4 regions of the Ruegeria profundi genome follow, and region 1 is predicted to be linked to each of the others. Evidence: riboswitches for the same ligand, from Rfam matches in the RefSeq annotation. Region 1 holds a riboswitch; each other region holds the start of a gene.
The links. Region 1 has a riboswitch for cobalamin ahead of LCM21_RS07840 (TonB-dependent receptor plug domain-containing protein). Riboswitches for the same ligand answer to the same signal wherever they lie in the genome.

Region 2: another riboswitch for cobalamin. It lies ahead of LCM21_RS12700 (hypothetical protein); the one in region 1 lies ahead of LCM21_RS07840 (TonB-dependent receptor plug domain-containing protein).
Region 3: another riboswitch for cobalamin. It lies ahead of nrdH (glutaredoxin-like protein NrdH); the one in region 1 lies ahead of LCM21_RS07840 (TonB-dependent receptor plug domain-containing protein).
Region 4: another riboswitch for cobalamin. It lies ahead of LCM21_RS08270 (aromatic ring-hydroxylating oxygenase subunit alpha); the one in region 1 lies ahead of LCM21_RS07840 (TonB-dependent receptor plug domain-containing protein).

What each region holds. Positions count from the first base shown of each region.
Region 1 covers NZ_JAIUZS010000003.1:354,170-361,451, reverse strand. The annotation lists gene LCM21_RS07850 (FecCD family ABC transporter permease) at 1-123, opposite strand, end outside; gene LCM21_RS07845 (ABC transporter substrate-binding protein) at 120-950, opposite strand; gene LCM21_RS07840 (TonB-dependent receptor plug domain-containing protein) at 953-2,821, opposite strand; cobalamin riboswitch at 2,975-3,178, opposite strand; gene LCM21_RS07835 (Crp/Fnr family transcriptional regulator) at 3,893-4,618, shown strand; gene LCM21_RS07830 (cytochrome c) at 4,945-5,352, shown strand; partial or broken gene LCM21_RS07825 (nitric oxide reductase activation protein NorD) at 5,358-7,114, shown strand.
Region 2 covers NZ_JAIUZS010000005.1:45,841-53,122, forward strand. The annotation lists gene nudC (NAD(+) diphosphatase) at 1-15, opposite strand, end outside; gene LCM21_RS12685 (bifunctional 2',3'-cyclic-nucleotide 2'-phosphodiesterase/3'-nucleotidase) at 190-2,070, shown strand; RNA gene ffs (signal recognition particle sRNA small type) at 2,110-2,208, shown strand; gene LCM21_RS12695 (alpha/beta hydrolase family protein) at 2,240-3,097, opposite strand; cobalamin riboswitch at 3,232-3,451, shown strand; gene LCM21_RS12700 (hypothetical protein) at 3,533-3,940, shown strand; gene LCM21_RS12705 (protein-tyrosine phosphatase family protein) at 3,942-4,436, opposite strand; gene LCM21_RS12710 (DNA polymerase III subunit gamma/tau) at 4,571-6,331, shown strand; gene LCM21_RS12715 (YbaB/EbfC family nucleoid-associated protein) at 6,461-6,805, shown strand; gene recR (recombination mediator RecR) at 6,869-7,282, shown strand, end outside.
Region 3 covers NZ_JAIUZS010000009.1:156,267-163,548, reverse strand. The annotation lists gene LCM21_RS18795 (glutathione S-transferase family protein) at 1-329, opposite strand, end outside; gene LCM21_RS18790 (NAD(P)H-dependent oxidoreductase) at 316-924, opposite strand; gene LCM21_RS18785 (winged helix-turn-helix transcriptional regulator) at 1,057-1,428, shown strand; gene nrdF (class 1b ribonucleoside-diphosphate reductase subunit beta) at 1,595-2,566, opposite strand; gene nrdE (class 1b ribonucleoside-diphosphate reductase subunit alpha) at 2,578-4,701, opposite strand; gene nrdI (class Ib ribonucleoside-diphosphate reductase assembly flavoprotein NrdI) at 4,683-5,087, opposite strand; gene nrdH (glutaredoxin-like protein NrdH) at 5,112-5,333, opposite strand; cobalamin riboswitch at 5,417-5,609, opposite strand; gene LCM21_RS18760 (HupE/UreJ family protein) at 5,726-6,727, opposite strand; gene LCM21_RS18755 (peptidyl-prolyl cis-trans isomerase) at 6,724-7,282, opposite strand, start outside.
Region 4 covers NZ_JAIUZS010000003.1:462,683-469,964, forward strand. The annotation lists gene LCM21_RS08255 (pyridoxamine 5'-phosphate oxidase family protein) at 1-245, opposite strand, end outside; gene LCM21_RS08260 (glutathione S-transferase family protein) at 313-936, opposite strand; gene LCM21_RS08265 (LysR family transcriptional regulator) at 1,062-1,949, shown strand; cobalamin riboswitch at 2,088-2,291, shown strand; gene LCM21_RS08270 (aromatic ring-hydroxylating oxygenase subunit alpha) at 2,374-3,627, shown strand; gene LCM21_RS08275 (FAD-binding oxidoreductase) at 3,633-4,712, shown strand; gene dld (D-lactate dehydrogenase) at 4,933-6,630, opposite strand; gene LCM21_RS08285 (alpha-hydroxy acid oxidase) at 6,649-7,282, opposite strand, start outside.

The DNA.
Region 1 (7,282 bases):
GTAATCTGCGGAGAACAAGGCAGCCAGACTGTCCCCGGCGGGGATACCCGCCGGACCGATGGTCAGAGATAACAGAAACAGCCCAACTCCGCAGGACAGCAGAACGATCATAAGGCGCGTCATTCAATGCCCCGTTGCCAGTCTTCGCGTGCACGCCTGAGGTTATCAATCGCGCGAACGACGTAAGGAGTACCGCAAACCCAGTCGCGATCTGACACCAGTACCTGACCCGAGCGCGCCCGTAGATGTTTGACCACGGGATGCTGCAAGTATTCTTCGGCCCGGCTGTGTCCCGGATAGGGTTGCGCGGTGATCACGATGTCCGGGTTGGACAGCGCCAATTGTTCCAAAGGCAATACGCCCCCGGCGGTCATGCCCATCTCTGCCGCGATATTTTGCAGCCCTGCGGCGGTCAGAATTTGGCCCGACAGTGTTTGATCACCAGATGTCCAACCGTGCGTTGAGTATATCGCGGCACGAGGTCCATGCGCCCCATTTGCGGTGAGTGCTGCAAGCCCTGCCTCATAGTCCTGCAAAAGCTTGTCCGCAGCCTCTTGACGACCCAGGACCTTTCCCATTTTCCGGATGTTGGTGCGGATATCCTCCAGCGAGCGGGCGGACTCGAACACGACGACAGGAACACTCAGCCTTCTGAGCATGTCCACCGTCGCCTGTGCAGAAAAGCGATTTGCGATCACGAGATCTGGCCGTTGCAGGTAGATTTCTTCGGCGAGACCGTGATTGACCCCGTAGCGCATGGCTTCTTTGGTCATGGCCGACACGCGGCTGTCGCGCGCGAAATAAGACACCGAGATCAGTTGGCCAGGGGCGGCCAGCATCATGGCCAACTGATCGGTGCACACATTTATCGAGACCACGCGCTGCGGTTGCGCCCAGGTCATTTTGGTCAGGCTGACCAGAACACAAACAGCAATCAACCGCAGCCACATGATTAGAACGCCGCGCTCAGGCCGATATAACCGGTGCGCCCGCGTTTGGCGAAACCCCAGACGTCGGAGTATTCCCTGTCGAACAGGTTAACGATACGACCAGTCAGTTTAACGTTATCGGTCAGTGAATACTGCGCCGCAACATCAACGGTTACGTAGTCGGGCAGTTTTTTCGTTTCAAAGCTACCGAAGAATTGCGTGTCGTAATTGTCCGCCACATAACGAATATCGCCGGTTACAGACCCACGCCCTTGCAGGAACTCTTGCGTTGCGGTCAGCAATAATTCGTGCCGGGGGCGGCGAACTTCCACCGATCCATCCGGGTTTTCCGCGTCGATATAGGTGTAGCTTAGACGCAGATCGAGCGTGTCTGTCGCCTCAAGCGTGCCCGAAACCTCGACCCCGCGGCGGGTACTGTCCCCGGCTTGGTTGATGAAGGTCGAACTGCCCAAAACCGGATCGAAGACCGCCGTGATTTCATCAGTTAGATCGTCGTGAAACAGGGTCACATCAACCAATCCGCGCCCGGCCCAAAACGGCACTTCGGCACCCAGATCGAAAGACTTGTTTTTCTCGGGTTTCAGGTTTGGGTTGCCGACAAATCCAAAAGAGTCGGCAAACAATTCGAAGTAAGATGGATTGACGATGCCTGTCCCGGCCGATCCATGCAAACGCACGCCTTGAGGCAGAGTGTAAGACGCCGCCAATGTCCAGGTGAAATCATTCTGGAACGTTTTGTTGTCGTCGTACCGGATGCCGGCCTGAACATTCAGCCCATTCTGCAGCGATCCCCGATATTCCAGCGCGTATGATGTTGTTTCGCGCTCAAACTCGGGATCAGAGGAACTACTGTCCTCTTCCCATTCCACAATTCCGTTCAGCAAGTGGTTGCTGTCAACCGTCGCGCGCCCATCAAGGCCGAGGCTGAGAAGATAACGGGCCGAGTCCCGATCCGTTTCGGTCGGTGTGCCACCATTGGTGGATTGTTCGTTATCCGTCCGATCATAGCTGAAACGGTGAACCATTTGACCTCCTCGTGCCTCGTATTCGGCGTAGACTTGACCAAGCCGCTCCTTCCGCTCAGACCGTTGGGTAGGATCGTCTACGACGTAACCCTCGGGGGTGGTGGCCAGGAAGTCTGTGCTGTCGAAGTCATAGTTTTCATCTGAATCGCGAAACACAAACCCAAGTTTCAGACCTTCGGCAACAAAATAATCTCCGGTCAGGTCAATCGTGGTGCGGTCAACACTGTCTTTTTCCCCATTGCTGCCGGAGTAGTCATATCCGTCATCGTCCAGCCGCGCGATACCGACAGCGATGCCGCCTTTATCGTTACGATAGGAATACCGGGCGGACGCGTTGTACCCGTCACCAAATTCAACCGTGCCACCATATTCGTGACCCAGCCCGCCTCTCTTGGTGATGATGTTGACCACACCAGCCGAAGCGTTCGAACCATAGAAAACGGATTGCGGGCCGCGCAAAACCTCGATGCGTTCAATATTGGCCGTCTGAATGCCGGACAGGATGTATTCTCCGTCACCGCCGGCTGCCGGAACGCCGTTGATCAGGATCAGCGTATGGTTGGCTTCGGCGCCCCGGATTCGAACTTGCGTCAAGGCATCACCTGATCCGCTGACGGACACACCCGGAACAGCCCGCAGGGCGTCTTGCACTGTCGTGATACCACGCTGCTCGATCTCCTGCGAGGTAATCACACTGGCTGCACGGCCGTATTTCTGTTCTTCAATGGGTGTGAAGCCCCCGGAAATCACGATTGTTCCGATATCAATCGTTTCTTGCGCGTGGGCAGACGTCGCAACTGCAAAAACTGTCGCGGCTGACGCTTTCAGTAAGGCGGTTTTCTTCATTGTTTGTCCCTCGGACCCCTTTCTGGAGAAAGGGCATAAGACACCTTGTTCGGTGTCTTGATTGGTTGTTGTCGTTGGAGGAAAACAACCTCCGCAGACGGCGAAATGTCACCGCTACGGATAGACCGTTGCCAAAGACGCGCCCCGCGTCCGGACAGGGTGATCGCTCTGGCAGGTCTCCTGACTCTCGGATCGACGCCAAACCGGGCCTTCCCATCCCTTTTAGGACAGTGGCATGTGCCGGCAAAGCTCACCGCTTACAGTTGCGGGGGCAGTCGAGGAATTGGCGCAATGGCCGCACCCCGTTCCCTATTATCCGGATGGAATCCCACCCGGACCAGAACGCGCGAAAATTGACTGTATCTACCGCGAATTGTCAATCGTGAAGTTGCGATAAGCCTTGAAAATCAGGTTGCGCTGTCTCAAACGCCTGACGTGCGCGCCGAGTAGATGAGGTCGGCTGTCCGCAGTTTATGAGCTATGGGTCATCTGCGTCGTCGCATCAGTTTATGCCCAAATCGTACAGGGTCTGGTCAATCCCGTCGCATTCGTGACAGATGGTCAGGAGGCCGGGGACCGAGCCGATCATAGACGTAGCCCACATTTCCGCACCGCGATCTTCAATCAAAACTGCCACCTTTTTGCCGTTTCGACGGTGATTACGATAGTCTTGGGTCCGCTGGCCGCGACCTGCTCATGAACGCGTGCAAAGGGCGGCGCGACGAGTTTTCTATCAGGCGTATACCCGCTTTGACCTGGTGGTTTGGCAATGCCTGCAGCCTCTTTTGGGGCAGCCGGCATACAGAGCTTTGTCGAGGCGGCGTTGGTCGCCTTCAACGTTGAGACAAGCGGTGACAAAATGGCAGGCTTGGCAGAAATGCAACAAACCAGATACTTGCCAAGGCTGTCATAAACATTGTGCTAACTTTTTGGCTGTGGCTTCTCGGGCTGATCCATTGGCATTTTCGCAAGTGGGTACTGTTCTGGAACAAATGTCTTGCGGCGTCATGCCCGGGTTGGATCGGCGAGATTTAGTGGCCACTAGCCCGGATGTTGTGGCATAGGCGGTTCATGAACGACCTACCGACGCGCAAGACCTTGCCGCAGCTTGACGAAAGCCTGCTGACGCATCTGCCGCCCTTTTCAAAACTGGAGCGCCGACAGCTGCGCACGATCCTTGATCAGGCAAGCTCACGCCGATACGAACCCGGTACCGCAATCTTTGAAGAAGATGCGCCGGCCGACCGGTTTTATTTGTTGCTTGATGGATATGTTCGCGTCGTCAGGGTTACGCCGACAGGTGAACAGGTCACTGCACTACACATTCCAGCGGGACAATTGATGGGTTTTGCCAAGGCGATTGGGCGGCAGACCTATCCCGCGACGGCGATAACGGCAACCGAAAGCATCGCGTTGAGTTGGCCCATGCGGCTTTGGGAAACGTTCGCAGCAGAATATGAAGGCTTTTCGACCGAAACCTACAAGACCGTTGGAACCCGTCTGGGTGAGATAAACAATCGGGTTGTCGAAATCTCAACCTTGCAGGTTGAACAACGCGTCGCCAGTGCGCTGCTGCGCCTTATCCATCATACCGGCCGTGAAGTTCCTGACGGGATCGAGATCGATTTTCCGATCACGCGGCAGGATCTTTCGGAAATGACCGCAACCACCCTGCATACCGTCAGCCGCCTGCTTAGTGCGTGGGAAAAGAAGGGGATGGTTGAAAGCCGCCGAAAACGGATCAAGGTGCTTGATCCGCGTGCTTTGGCCGCAATCAGTGAGGCCAGAATAGAATAGTGTTTCGTTGCTTCCCATAACTCGGGCAGGAACGCGTCATCATTCACGTCGTATTCGCAATGCGCTTCAGCGTTCGTGTGAAAGGGACTTATCAAACAGCACACACAGCGTCCAATGCCGCATGAACACGGCAACCGTTTGTGGACGGCACGGCATTATACTTTCCAAGGGCAGATTGGAATTTTCCAGGCTCGGTTTTTTGCGTAGACCTCTCCTATTTTTCGAACATCTAGGCAAGGAAATCATCAGAACATTGCGCTTGCGCAAACTTGGTCCGATTGCCACCGGCTAACTATTCCCCATTCCTTGCCCGCAAAGGTAAGCTAATGGCGGAAATCTTAACGAAATCATGCGCGCGCAACATTTTCTGCGGAGGCTCGATTTTTTTTGCCGTGGTTTTCGTGGCCCTGACCGTTCAGTCCCACCGGTATGTCGTCAGCACGTCAACCTCGGGGATGGAGTTGAGTGATGTGGTCGTTCACGGCGAACACATTTGGGAAATACGCTCCTGCATCAATTGCCACAGCCTCCACGGAGTGGGCGCGTATTTAGCGCCCGAACTCGGAAACGTCATGACCCCGTGGGGCGTTCAGGACAGTCCCGAAGATGCCTTTGATTTCCTGAAAGGTTGGATCGAGTCGCAACCAAGCGGCATCGCAGCCCAACCTCAGCTGAGCGACGAGCCAGATGTGCAGCAGGCGTTGCGTGATCTTGTTCTGGCTGTCTACGGATAGGTCGGATGCGTCTCGTTGATCTCATGCAGCCAGAGGGAACGATCGGCAACCTCTGGCACGATATGGCAAGTGGGATTGGCGCTGAGACGCGCTTTCCCTCGGCGCGTGTGGAATTGGCATCTGTGCGCCCCAGCCTGGCGGTTCTTTTCCGTGCACTTGGTGGCTCTGGCGGGGTTGAAATCGGAGAGGCTGCCGCGACGCTGGTGCGACATCGGCAGCCACTCAAACGCAAATTGGGGGCAGAACGCGACCGTGAATATGTGGCTCGATACGATAGCGAAAAGCTATACTTTCCTCCGGTTATAAATACGTTTCTCGACCCCAGGCTGAACCGCGCGGCGTATTTCTGGCTGACTGCCCTTGCCGCGAAAACCGAGTTTGCGACCTTGGACCTTGCAGGTGCTGGACCAACCCACGACTATGCTCAGATCTACGCAAATGCCCATGCGGCGGATGCCGTTTTCAAAAGTTGCCCGGGTCTGCGCGCAGACTACGCAGAGATGGCGGCCTATTGCGCCAAGACGCGACCGGATTTGCATCGGCCAGCACAAGAAGCGTCGATTGAACAGGCAATTCGCATGCAGCTGGGCGGTGATGTGCTTAGCTTTGGTAAAACTGCAAGCACAACCCGCAGTTTCATGCCATTTGCACCAGTGCCAATCTGGTTGCGGTTTGAAGCTCCGGGACAAGGCGGAAGCGCTGCGCCTGAGGCAGAAACAGAGCAATCCGCGCCGGCTCCATCGGCGTCACTCAGCCGCCGCAAGCTCGGCGAGCGGAAAGATCAGGACCAGCACAGCCGAAAGGACAGTTTCATCATAGGTCGTTTCGAATCCATTCTTTCATGGGTCGAGTCGATGAACATCAATCGCAATATCGACGATGACGATGATGAGAACGCCCAAAAAGCCGCCGACGATGAGGATCGGATTACGCTGTCGAAGCAGGATCGAAAGACCGCGACACGCCTGAGGCTGCATCTTGATCTGTCGCCCGCCGATGCAGATCACGAAGCGTTGGAGGGCGAATATACATACCCGGATTGGAACCACCGATCTCGTAGCTACATGCAGGATCACTGCCGGGTTCTTGAGGGGCCGATACAGTCTGAACCGCCACAGTATGCCCCGAATGACCGGTATGTTCACGCTGTGCGTCGGCGGTTTGAGGCGCTTCGCCCGCGGCGGGTGCTTCAACCGCGTCAGATTGATGGGCAAGAGCTTGATCTTGATGCCCTGCTGATCGCGCGCGCGGATTTATTGGCCACCGGACGCGGGGCTGATCGTATCTGGCAAGCCGCGCAACAGGTGGACCGCTCAGCGATTTGGGGGTTTTCGTCCCTGCGGCGCAATCGCGTGTTTCTGACGCGCTGCAAGGGGTTTGAAGAAAAGATGGGTGCCAATGTGACCAACGCGATCGGCGCGATAAAACCCGGCCACTATACCCGTCTTGGCGCAGCCATCCGACATATCAGTACACAGCTTGCCAAGGAGCCAAGCGCCCGCAAACTGCTGATCGTGCTGACGGACGGCAAACCCAACGATCTTGATCACTACGAGGGCCAGCACGGTATCGGAGACAGCCATAGGGCTGTGCGCGAAGCCCGGACCGTCGGCCAAGGCTTGCATGACGTGATATTGACGAAGACGGGCAGGATTGGTTTGCGCGAATCTTTGGGTGCGGTGATTTCACGCTTTTGCCAAACCCCGAGCGCCTGTCGCGGGCGCTGCCGGAAATCTACCGAACACTCACACAGGAGACCTGACATGCGCAGCTTATTATTTTGCGTCGCCTTACTATTTGCGTCACCGGCATTTGCTGAAAACTTCGACCGGCCAATTCCGCAGGCGCAATCCGCAACCTAATGGATGTGGCAGACAATGGAACTCAAAGATGAAGACCGATACGTGTGGCGTCCGTCCCAAACGTGTTG
Region 2 (7,282 bases), on a different contig from region 1:
TTCCGCGTGTTTCATAATAAGTCCTTCGGGTAGTCGGCACGGGGGTGCCACGGCTGACCCCATGTTGCAATGGCAATTCTTGCACCGGAACACCCCAGGCTGCCGGATGATCGCAGACATACCTTACAAGTTGCACATATTATACTTTTTGGAGAATATGGCGCACATACAACATCCAGAAGTAGAAGCTTGACTCACTCCCCCCGACCACCGAACGCCCCGCTGAAGATACGGATTCTTGCAACCTCCGATCTTCACATGAACCTGTGCGGCTTTGACTATTACTCAGACACACCTGACCCGTCGATCGGTTTCACCCGCACGGCACACCTGATCCGTGATGCCCGGCAAGAAGCCGAGGCGCAGGGCGCCATGGTTCTGCTGTTTGACAACGGGGATTCGCTGCAAGGTACGCCGCTTGGGGAATGGGCGGTACAACCGGAAAACGCGCCTCATATCCTGATGCGTGCGTTTGGCGATCTTGGTTATGACGCCATTGGGCTGGGCAACCACGACTTCAGTTTCGGCTTGAATACGCTCGACCAAGTGATCGCGGCCTCAGGCTGCCCGGTGATTTGCAGCAATGCGCACCGGCTGGATGCGAGCCCGTCGTGGAAGGGACACACCATCGTCACCAAAACGGGTCTGTACAAGGATCAGCCAGTTTCGCTGAGAGTCGGTGTTTTTTCGGTTCTTCCGCCACAGACTGCGAAATGGGAAGCGCATAAGCTGGGGAAAATGGTTGTCATGGACGGGATTTTGGCATGCGCCGCAGAAAAGGTCGCGGATCTTAAAAGCCTGGGCTGTGATCTGATCATCGCCCTTGCGCATACAGGTATTGGCCCCACGAAAGGGGACTCCGACCTAGAAAATGCCATCATACCGCTGGCCGCCCTTGATGGGATTGATGCCTTGATCGCAGGACATTCGCACCTGACGTTGCCCGGAAAGGCACATGACGGTTTTGCGCATGTCGATGCGAAACAGGGGAAGGTACATGGAAAGCCGGTCGTGATGCCCGGAGCGGCCGGCGCAAATCTTGGGTTGGTTGATCTGGAATTGAACAGGTTTGAGGGCAGCGAATGGCGCGTGCGGTACAGCCATGTCGAACTGCGGTCGGTATGCCCTTCAAAATCCGGCGCGTCGCCCGCGCCCGTCGCAAAAGACCCGGTGTTGAGGCAACTTTTCGCCCCCGGTCACTTGGAAACCCGGCGACGCACCGCACAACATATCGGTCAGACCGATCGTCACCTGCACAGCTATTTCAGCTTTTGCGCCCCGGACAGGGGTCTTGTTCTGACGGCGGCTGCACAAGCGGCAGCGGTCAGGCCCTATTTGCAGACGACACCGTTTGCAGGTTTGCCGGTTCTGTCTGCGGCCGCGCCGTCCAAGGTCGGAGGACGCGCCGGTCCGCGATATTTCACTGACATACCAGCTGGTCAGATATGTGTGCGCCACGTGAACGATCTATGTATCTTTCCCAATGAATTGCGGGCCGTATTGGTTAACGGAAAACAGGTCACGGATTGGCTGGAAATGTCCGCGAGTGTTTTTAATCGCATTCAACCCGGCCAGCACGCCGATATGATCAACACAAACCGGGCCGGGTACAATTTTGACGTTCTGCAGGGTCTGACCTATCGGATCGACCTTTCGCAACCCGCACGTTTTGACTTGGCAGGGCATCTGATTTCCCCCTCTCACCGACGTATTCGAAACATTTGTTTTAAGGGGCAGCCATTGACCGCTGATCAGCGGTTTGTGGTTGCGTCGAACAATCATCGCGCCAATGGCGGTGGCCATTTCCGATTCATGGAAGCGGCAGAGCTCATAACCCTGCCACCCTTGCTTGTTCAACGCGCCCTGCAGGATTATCTAGCTGGCTCTTTGTCGCGCGACCCGCTCGAGGCTGCCCCCTACCCGTTTACCTTTGTGCCCGTGCAGGGTGCGACAAGCCTGCTTCGGACAAGTCCAAAAGCACAAGCTCATATCGCGGAACTGGATAGTTTTGACCCTCAAGTCATCGGAACCGATGATGAGGGTTTTTTGCTTATCCGATTGACGCTCTGACGGGTTGTGTTTCGCTAGAAGTTTGCCTATATCCCTGCGTGAGAGGTTGGCGCGGGCGAGCGCCTCGCCAACCTGGTCAGGTCCGGAAGGAAGCAGCCACAACGAGCCCCGCTTGGGTCGATGTCCAACCTCTCACTTCATCCTCGCCATTTCTCTGTGCGCGTCCGGCCTAGGCAATCAATCGCGGCCAGACTGCGGCGTTGCGACGGGCAAAAGCTCCGATATGTCCTACCTTGGGCAATCCAAGCTTAGCCGGAGACAATACATGCCGGCGCGCTTTGGGTCCGAAAAGACCGGCCAACCGCCAAACCGCCTTTGGCGGCACTACATCGTCATCGTCGAATGTAAAAAGATCCACGGATGTGTCTGGCGGCGCTTCGCGAGCGTCGGGCAGGGTCACCCCGATTTCGGGCAGATAGTTGCGCGGTGCGGTACTCCATCCGCGCCACTGCCAATACACTGACGCGGGCAAATCTGACCCGAAACCCAGCGCCTTGCCCGGTAAATAGCCCAGTGCTTTTACGGCCAATGGGGCATGACCGTACCAGAACAGCAAGGCAAGGCCGCGGTACGGCCACGGGTGATCCGACACTGTGACCAACCCGGAACAGACACAAATCATACGGTCAATCTGATCCAGATCGGATTGAATCGGCCCCAACATTCCACCGATGGAATGGCCAATGCTCCATTGCTGCGCATCGGGAAATCGCTTTCGCATTTCGGCGCGTGCTGCGGGCATATCTGTCAAAGCCCAGTCCGCCATCGTGGCCCGCGCCGCCTTTAGCGGACCGTTCCGCGAATGGCCAAAGTCGCTGTAATCATAGGTCAGGCAGGCCATGCCCTGCTCAGCAACCAGCCAGCGCGCAAAATGTTGGTAGTAGTCCCGAGGCACGCCGGTTGCCCCGTGAATGACGACGGCCGTTCGGGGCGTGTCTATCGGAAGATATAGCCGAGCCGACAATTCGGTTTCACCTGACGGAATCAGAAAATCTTCGGTCAGCACGGCTTGTTCGGTATCCAGCATCCTACCCTCTATCTGAACCAATCAGTTCACCGGATGTATCCGCATGGATTGCCGGGCCAAGTCAATCGGGTTTCAACATGACCCCACGTACCCTCACCAAACCAAGAGGTCGCTTGACTCAAGCCACACTGACCCGCTAGCGATGGGCTGATGGTTCTTGCCCCGGACCCCGGGGCGGGATGAAAAGGGAACACGGTGCGGTCCTGCCCGTGAAATCGGAACGGACCAAGGCCGAGACTGCCCCCGCAACTGTAAGCGGTGAGCAATGCCGAAACGCCACTGGCCGCAAGGTTGGGAAGGTCGGCAACGCGATGACCCGCAAGTCAGGAGACCTGCCATCGAAACAAAATCGAAACTCGGGCGGGGCGCCCGGACAGGTCATCAAGACGGTGTCACACCTGATCCATGCCCCGGTCCATGCGCGGAGGGCGCGGTATGATCTGGAAGACAAAGACACACCAATTCTCAGCAACCGTGTGTCAGAAAACCGGCAAACCCTGTCCGGCACTGGCGCAGATGGCGCGCTCGGTCGTGCGGGCGGTTGAGACCGCGGTCCCGGCGACGACCCCTGATTTTGAATTCGACGGCAACAGTGAGCTTTCCCATTGCCCGCAAGGCTGCGTCGCACGGTTCAGAGCGCAAAAAGACCTTATCCGTATTTATTGCGGGGCCACCGAAGATGCGCCTCTCGAAGTGCTGGAGACATTTGCGGACATGATGTTTGGCCCGGACACGGCCACGCGTCCGGCCGGAATGCTGACCACTCCGCCCTGCGCGATGCTGGAAGTCACGACCCTTGCGACAGACCCTGTCGTTACGATGGACCGGCAAATGGCGCTCTGACCTAGTGGCCTATCACGGGCCGGGCCGCCCATTGCATCTGGCTATCGGTTTCGACGGCGCATTTGCGCACAGCACGCAACCGTTTTAACGCGGTGTCCGGGCTCTCTCCGTGTTCGACCATGAGGCGCAGAACGATCATACCAGAGCGGCCGCAGCCTCCGCGGCAATGCACCAGCACCCGCCCCCCACAGGATAGGATACGCGACACTGTTGCGCCTATATCGGCCCAAGCCGTATCAATCGGCGGCGTCGGAGTGCCAAAATCTTCAATTGGCAAGTGCACCCACCTGACACCATTTGCACGCAGATCGTCCCCCAATCTGATCGCGCCTTCTTGCAGCATTTCATCCGTCGTAGTTACCGAGATCACAAGACCAGGCCGCCAATCGCGGATAGCAACGAAATCCCGTGCGTATCCATCGCCGCAGCCGGGCAGCGGCGACAAGGCAACAGTACCGTTTCCAACGTGAACTGGGTGGATGTCAAACCTGTGCACCGCGTCCCCTCTTTCATCTGTGCTTCTACGGTGCACAAACATTCTTGCAAACGAATTTTCATCCTAGGTGGCTGTGGACGCGGGGCGCGGGGGTCTCTACGCTGCGGTCCTGAACCGAATCCGACAGAGCAGACATGAACGACACGCCCAGCCCCGCCTATCAGGTTCTTGCCCGCAAATACCGCCCGGAAACTTTTGCTGACCTTGTGGGTCAGGACGCGATGGTGCGTACGCTGAAAAACGCGTTCGAGGCTGATCGGATCGCGCAAGCTTTTATCATGACCGGTATTCGCGGAACCGGAAAAACCACCACGGCGCGGATCATCGCCAAAGGCATGAACTGCATCGGTCCGGATGGTCAAGGCAAGCCGACAACCGAACCATGTGGTCAGTGCGAGCATTGCGTTGCCATCATGGAAGGCCGCCATGTCGACGTGATGGAAATGGACGCCGCCAGCCGAACTGGCGTGAACGATATTCGCGAGATCATCGACAGCGTCCGCTATCGCGCCGCCAGCGCACGCTACAAGATCTATATCATCGACGAAGTTCACATGCTTTCGACGAGTGCGTTCAACGCGCTGCTCAAAACGCTTGAGGAACCACCCGAGCATGTGAAGTTCATCTTCGCCACAACCGAAATTCGCAAGGTGCCAGTGACGGTCTTGTCGCGTTGCCAGCGATTTGATCTGCGCCGGATTGAGCCCGAAGACATGATCGGCCTGCTCAGCAAGATCGCGGCGGCCGAAAACGCTCAGATTGCGGATGACGCCCTGGCCCTTATTACGCGTGCTGCTGAAGGATCGGCGCGGGATGCAACCTCTTTGCTGGATCAGGCAATTTCACACGGGGCGGGTGAAACCAGTGCAGACCAGGTGCGCGCTATGCTGGGCCTGGCCGATCGTGGGCGCGTGCTGGACCTGATGGACATGATCTTGCGTGGTGATGCGGCGGCGGCGCTGACCGAATTGGGGGCGCAATATGCCGAAGGCGCAGATCCTCTGGCCGTGCTGCGCGATCTTGCGGAAATCACCCACTGGGTGTCCGTGGTTAAGATCACGCCGGACGCAGCGGAAGACCCGACAGTCTCACCGGACGAGCGCGCGCGCGGTCAACAAATGGCCGAGGCACTGCCAATGCGCGTCCTGACCCGGATGTGGCAGATGCTGCTGAAAGCGCTTGAAGAGGTCTCGGCTGCGCCAAACGCCATGATGGCGGCTGAGATGGCCGTGATCCGTCTGACCCATGTGGCTGACCTGCCCAGCCCCGAAGAACTGATCAAGCGCTTGCAGGATGCGCCACCTCCGCCGCCCAATGGTGGACCCGGCGGTGGAGCGGCTGCGCCGTCGCAACCTGCCGCGCACACTCGGACGCCGGTGGCATCGTCCTACACAAGCCCAATGCGCGGAGGGGCCGGCGCACCAAGCGCCGCTTTGGCGCAGGACGCGCAAACCGCACTGGCACGTTACCCGACCTTTGATCACGTGGTCGATCTGATCCGCGCCAACCGCGATGGCGTCCTGCTGGACGAGGTCAAACGCGCGTTGAGGCTGGTCGCCTACCAGCCCGGACGCATCGAATTCCAGCCGACCGAACGTGCCTCTCCGCAATTGGCGCAGCGTTTAGGGACAGCCCTGCAACGGTGGACAGGCAATCGCTGGGCGGTCACGGTCGTCAACGAAGGCGGTGGGGAGACGATCTACGAAAAGGAAAACGCGGCAGAGGAAGCGTTGAAAGCCGAGGCGCGTGCACATCCTTTGGTGCAGGCTGTTTTGGCCCAATTCCCCAAGGCGCGGATCAAAAGCATCGAAACACCGGAACAGCGCAAGGCCAAGGTCGAAACCGAAGCGCTGCCCGAGGTCGAAGACGAGTGGGACCCGTTTGAAGAAGACTAGGCATACCCGGACCCGACGGGAAGAAAGGTTTTGCAAAAGACCGTGACGACGGGCGGGAGCCTCTGTGCCCTTGTGCGGCGCGGATGCCGCCCGTATTTAAGCGACAAACCGATTTGTAGGAGAAAAGCGATGCTCAAAGGACTCGGCGGTCTTGGCGACATGGCCAAGATGATGAAATCCGCCCAGGATTTGCAGACAAAGATGGCAGAAATGCAGGAAGAGCTGAACACCATCACGGTTGTCGGCGAATCCGGTGCTGGGCTAGTCAAGGCCACAGCCACTGCGAAGGGTGAGTTAAAGGGTCTGGACATCGATCCGTCGATCTTCAACGGCGACGAAAAAGAAGTCGTCGAAGACCTGATCCTTGCCGCCATCAAGGACGCGCAGACCAAAGCTGCTGAGCGCGCGCAGGCTGAAATGGCCAAGCTGACTGAAAGCATGGGCCTGCCCGCAGACATCAAGCTGCCGTTCTGATAGACACTCCTGACGGATTATCGGCCGGGCACCCTGCCCGGCCCATTTGCAGGAGCACGCGCCGTGAGTTCGAACAGCGACATCGACAACCTGATCGACCTGATGGCCAAGCTGCCGGGCCTCGGCCCCCGCTCGGCCCGTCGCGCGGTGCTGCACCTGATCCGCAAACGTGCCCTGCTGCTGACCCCGCTGTCCGACGCGATGCAGCAGGTCGCAGCCACCGCGCGTGAGTGCCTGAACTGCGGCAATATCGGCACCACCGATATCTGTGACATCTGCGACAGCGAGGCTCGCGCGACCGGAGAGCTGTGCGTGGTCGAGGATGTCGCCGACCTCTGGGCGATGGAGCGCGCGGGCGTGTTCAAAGGCCGCTATCACGTTCTGGGCGGAACCCTGTCCGCTTTGGACGGCGTCGGCCCGGACGATCTCCGAATCCCCCGCCTTAAAGATCGGGTCACGGCCGAAGGGATCACCGAG
Region 3 (7,282 bases), on a different contig from region 1:
ATCGGACCGACATGGCCAACCTGAAAAAACATCCACTGCATCACCTCGGACCGTTTGACCGGGTCTGCGGGAAGGAACGCCCCGTATTTCTCAGCCAGGTGCCAAAGGATTGCACCGCTTTCAAAAATTGCACGCCCCTCGGCCCGGTCCACAATCACCGGGATTTTGCCGTTTGGGTTGAGTTTCAGATAGTCCGGCGTTTTCTGTTCCTGTTTCGAGAAATCGATAGAGGTCAGATCGTAGGGAATGCCAGCCTCTTCAAGGAAGATAACCGGCTTGTATCCGTTCATGGTGGCCGCGGTATATAGGTGGATATCAGGCCGGGACATAAGCGACCTCCGGGAAAACAGAGTTTAGGTGGGCATCAAACCGTTTGAAATCCGCTTCGATCTCGGGGTTTTTCATAACATCAAACGCGGCGAAGGTTGGTAATTGCTCCATGGCGAAGAACTTGGCGTTCAGATGAACCGGGCGCAGCAGGTCGTCGACGCTGCCGCCTTGAAAGAAGGGTTCTGACGGGGCATCGAACGCTTCTTTTGGTGCGTTGAATGTCACGGACAACATGTACTTGGTGCCCTTGAGTGTTCCGCCCATCCCATAATTCGCTTTTGGCGCCTCGGTCGTGCGGCCATCGCCAGCACATAAACGCCCATCCATTCCGGCGGTATAGACATCGTCCATGTACTTTTTGAACACCCACGGTGTTCCCATCCAATTCACCGGAAACTGCATGATGATCACATCGGCCCAAACATGCGACGCAACCTCGGCTTCGACGTCATACCCATCTGAAATGGTTGTCAGTCGCACTTCGTTTCCTTTTGCGGCCATGGCCTCTTGCGCCCTTTGCGCAAAGCTTGCGTTTAGCCTGCCAGGGGCAAATTCATAGGGCTGCGTACCGTTGATGATCAGAATGTTGCTCATGTCTGAAACCTCGTTCAATTGACTGATTGACGCTTGACTTGAAGCGGCTTGAAGGGAAAGTTGTGTTTCCTGAGATGGAAAAGCAACCAGTATACTTTTTGTAACCTGCCTTTATACCTACGGAGGTGCGCAATGCGGGCTCGGGTCGAAGATGATACCAAGGGACGAAGACAGGTTTACGAAGCCTGTACAGAGCCTTGTGCGATTGAGCGTGGCATGCGGATCATCGGCGGAAAATGGACGGGATCAATCTTGTGGCACCTAAAGGACGGTCCTGTACGTTTTAACGATTTGTCCCGAATGGTGGGCGGTGCCAGTAAAAAGATGATCACTGAACGTCTGCGCCAGCTTGAAGCGCAAGGGTTGGTGCGGCGTGAGGTGATGGATACTGCACCAATCTCAGTCCACTACGAGATAACCAAGAGGGGACGTACCGCGCTTGGGTTTTTGGACGCATTGCGTGAGTGGAGTGAGAGTCTGCCGCAGCATAACTCCGATGCCTGACCCACGTGTCTGTCCAAGGTGCGATTGGGGCAGAAGACCGTAAGGCACATTGCCTTATATTCAGGATTTGATCACCGGGACGCGTCGTGCGCCAAACATGTGATGACAGGACAAAAGCCGCAAAAGCGAGAAGCGCAAGCCAGCGCTTCCCGTTTGACGCCAGGGTTTAGAAATCCCAGTCTTCGTCTTCGGTCGCGACAGCCTTGCCGATGACATAGGAGGATCCCGAACCCGAGAAAAAGTCGTGGTTCTCACTGTCAGGGCTGAGCGCTGCCAGGATAGCCGGGTTCACCTCGGCAACCTCTGGTGGAAACAGCGCCTCGAAGCCAAGGTTTTGCAGCGCCTTGTTGGCATTGTAGTGCAGGAACACCTTTACGTCTTCGGTCAGACCGATCTCGTCATACAGTTCCTCAGTGTACTGATTTTCGATGTCGTAAAGCTCAAACATCAGCGAGAAGGCGTAGTCCTTAAGTTCCTGTTGCTCATCATCCGAAAGCTTTTCATAGCCGCGCTGGAATTTATAGCCGATGTAATAGCCATGCACGGCTTCATCCCGGATGATCAGGCGGATCAGGTCGGCGGTGTTGGTCAGCTTGGCGCGGCTGGACCAGTACATTGGCAGGTAGAAGCCGGAATAGAACAAGAAGCTTTCCAGAAACACAGACGCGATCTTGCGTTTCAGCGGATCATTGCCCGGAGCATAAGTGTTCAGGATTGCCTCGGCCTTGGCCTGCAGATGCGGGTTTTCTTCGGACCAGCGGAAGGCTTCGTCGATCTCTTTGGTCGAACAGAGCGTCGAGAAGATCGAAGAGTAGCTGCGCGCGTGCACCGCCTCCATAAAGGCGATGTTGGTCAGCACGGCCTCTTCATGGGGTGTCACAGCGTCGGGCATCAGGGCCGGGGCACCGACCGTGTTCTGGATCGTGTCCAGCAGGGTCAGGCCGGTAAAGACGCGGATGGTCAGCTGTTTTTCGTGATCCGTCAGCGTGGCCCAGCTTTGGATGTCATTAGACAGCGGTACCTTTTCAGGCAGCCAGAAATTCACCGTCAGTCGGTTCCAGACCTCAAGGTCCTTGTCATCTTCAAGCCGGTTCCAGTTAATCGCGCGGGGGATCTTGGTTTGAATCATGTCTTTCATTTCACTTCCCCTTACAACGAGCAGGATACGCAGCCTTGCACTTCGGTCCCTTCAAGGGCCTCTTGGCGCAGACGCACGTAGTAGATGGTTTTGATGCCTTTCCTCCACGCATAGATTTGCGCGCGGTTGATATCGCGGGTCGTGGCCTCGGCCGGGAAGAACAGGGTCAGCGAAAGGCCCTGATCGACGTGTTCGGTGGCTGCGGCATAGGTGTCGATCAGCGCCTCGGGGCCAATCTCATAGGCATCGCGGTAGTATTCTAGGTTATCATTGTTCATGAAAGCCGCCGGATAGTAGACACGGCCGATTTTGCCCTCTTTCCGAATTTCGATCTTTGACACAATGGGGTGGATCGAAGAGGTCGAGTTGTTGATATAGCTGATTGACCCGGTGGGCGGCACCGCCTGCAGGTTGCGGTTATAAAGCCCGTGCTTCATCACGTCGGCTTTTAGTTTGGCCCAATCGCCGCGTGTGGGCAGGGTCATGCCATCGAACAGAGCCTTCACCCTGTCGCTTTCCGGCAACCAGTCACGATTGGTGTATTTGTCAAAGAAGATACCCGAGGCATAATCTGACTCCTCGAACCCCTTGAACGGCGCGCCCCGCTCTTGCGCCAGATCGCAGGAGGTACGGATCGCGTGATAGGCCACAGCGGCAAAGTAAACAGACGTAAATTCAATGCCTTCCGTACTGCCATAGTGGATATGTTCGCGCGCAAGAAACCCGTGCAGGTTCATCTGCCCCAGACCGATGGCATGGCTTTCGTCATTGCCCCGGCGGACCGAGGGAACCGAGTCGATCGCCGACATCTCGGACACCGCGGTCAGCGCCCGGATCGCGGCCCCAACGGTACGCCCTAGATCACCACCGTCCATCGCCCTGGCGATGTTCAGCGAACCGAGGTTGCAGGAAATATCCGTGCCCAGATGCGCATAGCTGAGGTCATCGTTAAATTCCGATGCCTCATTCACCTGCAAAATCTCGGAGCACAGGTTCGACATGTTGATCCGGCCCGCGATGGGGTTCATCCGGTTCACCGTGTCTTCGAACATCACGTAGGGGTAGCCGGATTCGAACTGAATCTCGGCAATAGTCTGGAAGAATTCGCGCGCATTAACCTTGGATTTGCGGATGCGCTTGTCATCGACCATCTCGTGATACTTCTCGGAGACCGAGATTTCCGAGAACGGAACACTATAGACCTTTTCCACATCATGCGGTGAGAACAGGTACATATCTGCGTTCTTCTTCGCCAACTCAAAGGTGATATCGGGGATCACTACGCCCAGAGACAGCGTTTTGATACGGATTTTCTCATCCGCGTTTTCGCGCTTGGTGTCGAGGAACCGCATGATGTCGGGGTGGTGGGCGTTCAGATAGACCGCCCCGGCACCTTGTCGGGCACCCAGCTGGTTGGCGTAGGAAAAGCTGTCCTCCAGCAATTTCATCACCGGGATCACGCCCGAGGATTGGTTTTCGATCCCTTTGATCGGCGCACCATGTTCGCGGATGTTGGTCAGCAGCAGCGCCACTCCGCCGCCGCGTTTTGACAGTTGCAGGGCTGAGTTGATGCCGCGCCCGATGCTTTCCATATTGTCCTCAAGCCGCAACAGGAAGCATGAAATCAACTCCCCGCGCGAGGCCTTGCCTGCATTCAGAAAGGTTGGGGTCGCGGGTTGGAACCGGCCATCCAAAATCTCTTCCATGAAGGACATGGCCAACGCCTCATCCCCACGGGCCAGTGCCAGTGCGGTCATCACAACACGGTCTTCGTAACGCTCTAAAAAACGCTGCCCGTCACGGGTCTTCAGCGTGTATGACGTGTAATATTTGAACGCGCCCAGAAAGGTCGGAAAGCGGAATTTCTTGGCATAGGCCGCATCCCAGATTTTGCGCATGAAATTCTTGGAATACTGATCCAGAACGGCTTCTTCATAATAACCTTCAGTGACAAGATACCCCAGCTTTTCGTCCAGCGAGTGAAAGAAAACAGTATTCTGGTTCACATGCTGCAGAAAATACTGCCGCGCGGCCATGCGGTCCGCATCGAACCGGATTTTCCCCTCACCGTCATAGAGGTTCAGCATCGCGTTCAGCGCGTGATAGTCCTGCTCGTTTAGGCTGCTGTCGAGCATAGGTGTCTCCCTAGTTTCTCAAGCCCTGCGCGCACGCGGGCGATGTCGGTTTCGGTGCCGGCCAGCTCAAAGGAATACAGCAGTGGCACGTTGCATTTCTGGGCGATGATGCGACCGGCGAGGGCATAGGTCGCACCGAAATTTCGGTTCCCGGCGCCGATAACCCCAGCGATCCTGGCGCGCCTGTCCGGATCGTTCAGGAACTGAATGACCTGTTTCGGCACAGCGCCGCGCCCTTCGCCATCGGCATAAGTAGGGCAGATCAGAACATACGGATACATGGGGCGTGGCATCTGGTCCATCTGCATCGGAATGCGCAAAGCAGGCAGGCCCAGTCGCGTGACAAAGCGATGGGTATTTCCCGAATTTGATGAAAAATAGACCAGCGCCGGGCTCGGCGCCGCCACGGATCAGGCCAGCTGAGCGATCATGTCAGGCCGAAACCCGGACCAGTGATCGTTTCCGGCGACAACAACAGGAGCTTGACGATATCCCAGCTCGGTCACGTGGGTCATGGCGCTGTCATCCTGCGTCAGGTCAACCACGTCATATGTAATACCTTTTGCATCCAGCGCGCGGGTGGTGGCGGTACATTGCACGCATGCGGGTTTTGAATACACGGTAATGCTCATCTGTCCTCTGTCCTTTTCGTCAAAAGCCGAGGACGCCATCGCGCAGACCTTCCCTGCGCACGCCCCCGAACCCTCCGTTCGTGGTTATCGTTCTTGCTTGCGGCAGGTCTCCTGGCTCGCGGATCAACGTTCAGGCTGGCCTTCCCAAAAACACCGTTTCAGTGGCGTGTTCAGCCGAACTTTCCGCTTACAGTTGCGGGGGCAGCGCCGGAATTTCACCGGTTTCCCTCTTAGTTTTCGACCGGAATCGAAATCACCGAAGCAACTCCATATTGGGTATGGAAGTAAGGTGTTGTCAATATGTAGTATGCACTTCGTGTTAATTTCTTCGTTGGAGTCGGAGTATCAGACACGCCGCAGCCCCGCATTTCCCACAATCCAGAGTGCCATCTTTAAAAACCATTCACACGCTGGACAAGCCAGAAAAGCGACACACACCCGATGGCGTAGCCAGTGATCGACCTTGCAATGGAATCCGAACCTGATGGAACAGGGCGTATCACATGGCGCCATAGGAATAGCCCAAGTGAAAGGCTCGTAACAAAAACAAGCTGGCCCGCTTCGACCCCCAAATTAAAGGCCACAAGAGCGGTCGGAATATCCCCGGGAGGCAGGCCAATCTCGGTCAGGGCGCCGGCAAAGCCAAGCCCGTGCAAAAGGCCGAAACAAAAGCAGACAATCCAGGGAAATTGCTCGGACAACCTGACTTCGCCGTCTTTATGTTTGAGGATTTCCAGCGCCATAAACACGATTGAAAGGGCGATCACGGCCTCGACCGGGGCGGACGGAACGTGCAACACACCAAGCGTGGCCAGCGCCAGCGTAATCGAATGCGCCACGGTAAAAGCTGTCACAGCCCCGATCAAGCGCCATGGATCACGCACCAGAACAAACAGGGCGAAAACGAACAGGAGGTGGTCCAAACCTTCCAGGATATGCTCGAAGCCAAGCCAGAAGTAACTTACGAAAACGGATGAGGTGGATGCATCTTCTGGCAGGTTCAGAACAGTCGTCTCAGGCGTAAATCGCAATGTTGCAGCCGTGGCGTCCAGGGGTTGATACCGCAACAAAACGTCGTTGCGCTGCCGTTCCAGGCCCTGAATAGTCACAGCCTGACCGGCGATTTGGGTGTTGCACGCGGCGATCCACGAAGAAACCCAAGCGGCTGTGTCGAAAAAGGGCTGCGGGCCCTGCGCCGGAGTGCAGGACGAAGGCAGAATGGCGTCGATCTGCATCGGTTGCCCATTTACATCTGGTATGCGCCAAAACACCTGCCATGAACCGGGCGCAAGCTGTTTCAGGTCCAGATATCCGGGGTCAAGGGCATGCGCATGGCCGGTTTTAGGCAGGCAGACCAGCCATATCGTCAGCATCAAACCAAGCAGCCCCTTCATTCCTGAGGGTCCGGTGTTTGAATGCGGTATTGCGCGGCAAGGCTTTCATACTGCGCCTCAGCCAGTTCCTGCGCTGTGTCGCGGCGCCATGCAGCCAAAACTTCTTCTCGAATCTCATTCAAAGGCGGCAGGACTTGTGGCCGTGTTTCGGTAATCCTGACAAGGTGCTGCCCATAACCAGATTGGATCGGACCAACCCACTCGCGCGGCTCCAACATAAACAGCGTGTTTGAAAATCCCTGACCGAACGTGCCATCGATGGCACTTGAAGCTGACAGTGGTAAAGAGCTTGGCATCAAAGATCTCAGGCCGATCTCAGGCCAATCCTCACCTGCTTGCAGTTCGGAAAATGCCCTGTCGATCTCATCCGATACTGGTTGAGCGCCAAGAAAAATCTGATCGAATGCAATCTGCGCCGGCACCGTAAACCGCGCGGCATTTTCCGCGAGATATGTGTTAAGCGCATCGTCCTCGGGGACCACGGATGACGCAATCCCATCGAACAGGAAATTCATCTTTTGCGCCAGTCGCGCCCGGACAATCTGATCTCCGCGA
Region 4 (7,282 bases), 110 kb from region 1:
TGTGGCGTCTGTATGAACCCCGGACGGCCCGAGATCATTGACGCCCACGGCCAGCCATCGGCGTCGACGCTGCCCAAGACCAGAAAGGGAAGCTTGCCAAAGAATTCTCGATGCTGGTCGGGCATGAACGGACGAATGAACTTGCGACCGAACTCCTCGATCCTATCCCGCCTACCAACGCGAGATTGCATCTCACGCTCGCCAGCATGAAAAGGCGATGTCATTTCAGTGGCTTGATCGTTCATGGCAGACCTCGTGTGTTGTGGGATTGAAGGCCAGTCGCGGGTGCGACTGACCTATGGCGTAGTGGGATCAGGCTGCGTTCAAGCCAACTGCGGTGCTTGGCATGGGGACAAATCCATCCAGCGCCTCGACATTGGCCAGAAGGCGAAGCACATTCGCGTAAGGTTCAAGCGATATGCCACCCTCGGGCGCATGAGCTGTGTAGCTGTAGATTGCAACATCCGCGATGGTTGGCGCATCGCCGACCAGCCAGTCGCGGCCCTCCAAGTGGTCATCCAGCTTTTTCAGAACATTAGCCGCAGTGGCATGGGTAAACTCCATGTTCAAAGGTGCGTTGAACACGTTGATCAGACGCGCGGCGGCAGGGCCGAACGCAATCTCACCCGCTGCGAGGGTCAGGAATTTCTGCACCTCGGCTTCACCGACAGGATCAGAAGGCAGGTAGGAAGGCGCATACTTCCGGGCCAGATAGACCAAAATGGCGTTGCTGTCGCTTACAACCACGTCGCCGTCTTGCAATACGGGCACCTGACCCGCCGGGTTGAGCGTCAAGAACGGCTCGCGCTTGTGCTCACCACCCGCAAGATCCACGTCGATAACGTCGTGTTTAATCCCGGCAAGGTTGGCGAACAGACGGACCCGGTGCGAGTGACCGGATAGAGGGAAGCTGTGAATTTGGATCGTTTCGGACATCTGGAAACTCTTTCTCTGATTGAGGGTTTGGGCTGTTGATCAGCATCTGTGCCCCAGACATAGTTTGCTTTCACTTGGGCGATAATATATCAATTTGGTGAATTACTATGAACGCAGTGTAGATAATGGATACGATTCAGGGCATGCGAGCCTTTGCGGCGGTGGCAGCACATTCGTCGTTTACAGAAGCCGCAAAACAGATCGGTATCAGCACCAAACTGACCAGCAAATATGTTGGCCAGTTGGAGGATCATCTGAATGCGCAGCTTTTCAACCGGACCACGCGAAGCGTCACCCTGACCGACACTGGGCGATCTTACTACGAACGCTGTCTGCCTCTGCTGGAGCAGTTCGATGAACTGGAAAGCCTTGTCCAGCAACGCCAGACAGAATTGGCGGGGCGCATACGGATTACTGCGCCGACGGGCTTTGGCTCGGCCGAATTGATTCATCTGTTAAAACCCTTTCAGACCGAGCATCCAAAGGTCTCGATTGAACTGCACCTGTCAGATCACCATGTTTCGATGGTTGAGGAAGGCTTCGATCTGGCCATTCGGTTCGGCGTTTTGAAGGAGTCGAACCTTGTCGCACGCAAGCTGACGGACATGCGGATTGTGTGCTGCGTATCACCCGAATACCTGACGCAGCACGGGACACCAAAAGAACCGGCCGCACTGGCAACCCATAATTGCCTGCTTCAGACCACCGGCAGTTTTTCTGACCACTGGGCGTTCAAAGCAAAAGGTCGAGAATACACGGTTCCGGTTTCGGGCAACTTCCGCGCAAACTCACCGCGTGCTGTTGCACATATGGCTGCGGATGGGCTGGGGATCGGGCGGATTCCGCTTTATACGGCGCAGTCCTTTTTGGACACAGGAAAACTGCAACTTCTGTTCGAAGAGCAAGAGGCTTTATCGCTGGGCCTTTACGCGGCCTACCCGCAAAACCGCCACCTGACCGCACGTATTCGTGCGTTGATCGACCACCTTGCGGCGCAGTTTCGCGGGGTTTGAAAACGGCGTTTCGATTACAAGCCTTCGCATCGGTACACAATTCGCACCGCAGGCAGACATTTTCACCAAGCAGTACACCGGCGTGTCTGTTTCAGAGCGGAAAATGTCGCAAGTATTTCAGCGCTGGATTAGGCTTGAAATAACTTACGGCCACGAGGTGCCGCCATTTGATTCTCAGGTGGCGGAGAATTGGGAAGCCGGTGCAAATCCGGCACTGCCCCCGCAACGGTAACGAAGGTCAGGCTCAGCAATCAACCACTGGGAGGAGGATCCCGGGAAGGTGCTGAAACCGGGCGCAAGCCCCTTCCAAGTCCGGAAACCAGCCTCTCTGATATGTCAAACTGCGGGTGGCGGTGGGGGCACGGGTTTCGGACGCGGTCCTCACGCGCCTCCGGACTGGTCCCTCTTGTCATCTGCCCAAGCAATGCCGCGGGGCGCGGCAGGAGAGCCAGAAGTGAACAGAATTCAAAGCCTGTTGGCGCGTCGAAATCCGGCATATGCCCTGGAACAGGCATTCTATACCGACCCCGAGATTTTTCGGACCGACCTTGAAACAATCCACTACAGCGACTGGCTGTTTGCCATTCCGGCATGTGAATTGGTCAAAGCAGGCGACTACGTCACATATAACGTCGGTGCCTATCGCGTGATCATCGTGCGCGGTGCTGACAATCAAATCCGGGCGTTTCATAACACCTGCCGTCATCGCGGATCGGTGATCTGCAAAGCGTCCAAGGGCAATGCACCCAAGCTGGTCTGCCCCTACCACCAGTGGACCTATGAGCTTGATGGCTCTTTGCTGTGGGCGCGGGACATGGGTGCTGATTTCGACCCCAAGCAGCATGGCTTAAAGACAGTGCACTGCCGCGAGCTGGCCGGTCTGGTCTATATTTGTCTGGCAGAGGACGCGCCGGACTTTGATACGTTCGCCAATATCGCAAGGGCCTATCTCGAGCCACATGACCTGGGCAATGCCAAGGTGGCTTTCGAAAGCTCTATAATCGAGAACGGGAACTGGAAGCTGGTTTGGGAGAACAACCGTGAGTGTTACCACTGCGGAGGGAACCACCCTGCGCTGTGCCGCACTTTCCCCGATGATCCGACCGTTACCGGCATCGAAGGGGGCACTCTGCCAACGCATTTGCAGACCCATTTCGACCGCTGCGAAGCCGCAGGGCTGCCGTCACAATTTTACCTGCACGAGGATGGGCAGTACCGTCTGGCCCGGGTGCCCCTGAAGGAAGGGGCCCAGAGTTACACGATGGATGGCAAATCCGCCGTGCGCCGCTGGTTGGGCCGATCACCCTTTGCCGATGCGGGATCGTTGTTGAAATTCCATTATCCGACCACGTGGAACCATTTTCTGGCGGACCATTCCATCGTTTTCCGCGTGACACCAATCAGCCCCACGGAAACCGAAGTCACGACAAAATGGCTTGTCCATAAGGATGCCGTCGAAGGCGTGGACTATGACCTGAAACGCCTGACCGAAGTTTGGGAAGCGACCAATGACGAAGACCGCCGGGTGGTTGAGGATAACCAGCAGGGTATCAACAGTCCGGCCTATGTGCCCGGACCCTATTCTGCGATACAGGAATCCGGCGTTTTGCAATTTGTCGATTGGTATTGCGCAACTCTGACGCGCCGATTGATCCCTGACGCTGTTGCTGCGGAGTGACGGTTATGGACGTTGTGACCTCGGCAACAGCCGTCTGGCAGGACAGTGAAAGTTTGGAATGCGTCTCGGTCGTGCCCGAAATGCCAAATACTGCCAGCTTTACATTTCGGGCCCCTTCTGGCGCCCTGTTCAGCTACGAGCCCGGGCAATTCCTGACGCTGGAAATTCCGGCACCGGGTCAGCCGGGCGGCGTTGTGCATCGCACCTATACAATCTCATCATCGCCTTCACGGCCCAGATCGATCACGATTACGGCCAAGGCGCAGTCCAACAGCATCGGCACGCGCTGGATGCTGGACAACCTGCAACCCGGCATGCGGATCAAAGCCATTGGCCCGGCAGGTTTGTTCACGAATGCCGAGAGTTCCTCCGGCAAATACCTGTTCATCTCGGCCGGTTCAGGCATCACACCCTTGATGTCGATGACAACCTGTATGTGGGATGAAGGGCGCGCGCTGGACGTTGTGTTCATCAATTGCGCCAAACGACCGTCAGAAATTATCTTTCGCCAGCGGTTAGAGCAAATGGCCAGCCGGACACATGGGCTGAACTTGAAATTTGTCGTCGAGGAACCCGACCCGTACCGCCCCTGGACCGGGTATCAAGGCCAGTTCAACCAACTGATGCTGGGCCTGATGGCACCGGACTATCTGGACCGTGAGGTGTATTGCTGCGGTCCCGAGCCCTTTATGCAAGCTGTGCGCGATGCGCTGGCCGGTCTGGGCTATGACATGGAAAACTACCACCAAGAGAGTTTCGGCGCACCCGTAGAGACCGAGGCGCAGCAACCGGAACTGGATGATGTTGTTCCCGACGACGACACCAGTGCCGAAATTCTTTTCGCAAGCTCCGGCGTCAAGGCGAAGGTGGCCGAAACCGATACGGTTCTGGTGGCTGCACGGTCTGTTGGTCTGAATATCCCATCAGGCTGTACGTTCGGCGTATGTGGAACTTGCAAGGTCAAGAAGCTTAAGGGTGACGTCCACATGGTCCACAATGGCGGCATTTCAGAAGATGATATTGAGGCCGGGTACATTCTGGCCTGCTGCTCGAACCCGATCGGAAAGGTCGAAGTCGAAGTCTGACAAACAATACTGGCGCGGGCGTCTTGAGACGCCTCCGCCAATTGGCGTTGCCCGAACTGTGAATACCGCCTGAGAGCGGGATCGCCCGCAACACGCCAGCTCTGCGCTTGCTTTCCCAAGCCGAAGCTGGTGCGCGGGTTTCAAACACTGCTGCGTTCATCGCCCGTGTTGCGGATGCACTGCGAACAGCTTGACGTGCGCCCAATTCACGCGAAAACGCTTACGCAGCACTTTCTTCACCGTAATTGCGTGACTTTGACATTTTGCCAATCCCCGGGTTGAACGAATTGGTCGGATCGCAGCGTTTGTAATGTGCCACCAGATCAGGCTTGGCCTCGTACAGGTGGCCAACATTGTGTTCTGCAGGGTATTCCGCTCCGCGTTCATCCAGAATTTTCAACATCGCAGCCTTGATCTTTTTGGGGTCACATCCCTTTTTGACGATGTAATCCTGATGCATCACATGGCACATCAGGTGGCCGTAGTAGACTTTGCCCAAAAGCTGATCCGTGATCTCGGCGGGCAGAGTTTCGAACCAGTCACGGTCATTGCGACGTAGCGCGATATCCAGCGCCAAGATCTCTTCGACCTCAGCCGCATGAACGTGGCCATACCGCACGGCGGCACCAGCGGCGGCAAACCGATGCAATCCAGCGATCTTGGCTTCGCGCGGTGTACATATGACGAACTCCGCACCGCGGTTTTCGAAGAAGCCGGGCAGAAACTCCGCTGCCTCTTCGATACCGCCATCGTGCATTTTCAGGATGAGGTGGTGTTCGTACTTGTCACGAAACTCATGCAGGAATTTCGGCAGATGCTCGGGCCATAGGCGCGAGGCAATCTGCATGAACTTGTCCGTAAACCCTCGGGTCAAGGCGAACTTGTTCAGGCGCGAATCCACCGCGCCCTTCAATGCAAAAAACAACGGAAGCCTGTCGGTTCCTAGCTTGTCGATCATCACCAGCGTGTCCTTGCCGTATTTCGCGGCAATGTCGAAACACTCGCGGTGTACGTATTCGGCCGAAACCGGCAAGGTTTCGAAGTTTTTCAGGATGTGACGCCGCAGTTCTGTCAGGTCAGCGGGGTCGTTTGTTCCGATATAGAAAACCTGCTCGCGGTCATAGGTCGGGAATGTGTCAAGCCGGACCGCGAAAACTGCCAGCTTGCCCGCGCAGCCGGACGCCTCAAACAACAGGCGATCATCGTTGTTATAGCGCGACGGTGTATCCGCATCGACATCGCGCAAGATCGTAGTGTAATCCGGATCCGAGGCGTTGCGGCCCTCGGGCGTGGGGGCGTTCTTATCGAAATCTCCAGCTTCAAGCCGCGTCAGGATTTCCTCGGGAGAGTTGCCCAGATCCAGACCAAGATGGTTCACAAGCGTCAGTTCGCCATCTGCGGTGATCTTGGCAAAAAGGGCCAGCTCGGTATAGCTGGGGCCGCGCTCGCATAGCGAGCCGCCCGAGTTGTTGCAAACCCCGCCCAGGATCGAAGCGCCGATGCTGGACGAGCCGATTACGGAATGGGGTGTCCGCCCCAACGGGCGCAGCTGCTTTTCCAGCTCAAACAGTGACGCGCCCGGAAAACTAAGCACCTGCTGCCCGCCTTGCAAAAGGTGCAAAGCATTCATTCGGCTCACATTGATTAAAACAACGTCGCGGTCATAGCCACCCTTGGGTGTGGACCCTTCTGTCAGGCCGGTGTTTGAGGCTTGCATGATGACGATCTTATCGGCCGTGACACAGGCCTGCAGCACCTTCCACTGTTCCAGCAGGCTACCGGGTTGAACGACACACAGCGCCTGACCCTCGCCCGAGCGAAAGCCGCGTCGGAACCTTTCAGTCGCGCGCTCTCCGGTCAGGACGTGGCGCGATCCGACGATCGAGCGAAAGAGTTTGATCAATGCGTCATTGGTCATTTCGGCTCTTGCCTCTGACTAGGTTGTTCGAAAGCGGATATTCTCGCGGCTCAGTTGGTCGACGCTGGTGACGCCCATAAGTTTCATGTCGCGTTCAATCTCGGCACGCATCAGACCCAAGGCCCGCTCTACCCCCGCCTGCCCTGCCGCAGCCAAAGGATAAAGATAATGCCGCCCAACGCCAACTGCTTTGGCCCCAAGCGACAGTGCTTTCAGAACATGGGTTCCGCGTTGCACACCGCTGTCCATCATCACATCCAGCTTATCACCAACCGCGTCCACGATCTCGGACAGTTGATCAAAAGGCGTGCGTGACCCGTCAAGCTGACGGCCACCGTGGTTTGACAGGATGATACCGGTGCACCCAACCTCGGCTGCACGCTTGGCATCTTCGACAGTCATGATGCCCTTCAGGCAGAACTGTCCATCCCAATCGCGCACCATCTGGGCCACATCATCCCAGTTCATCGACGGGTCCAGCATATCGGTAAAATACCCACCAATCGAGCTGGCACCACCGCCCATATCCACATGCTCTTCCAACTGCGGCAGGCGGAATTTCTCATGCGTTACGTAGTTGATCCCCCACATCGGCTTGATAGCAAACTGGATCATGCCGCCCAGCGTCAGGCGGAACGGGATCGAGAAGCCG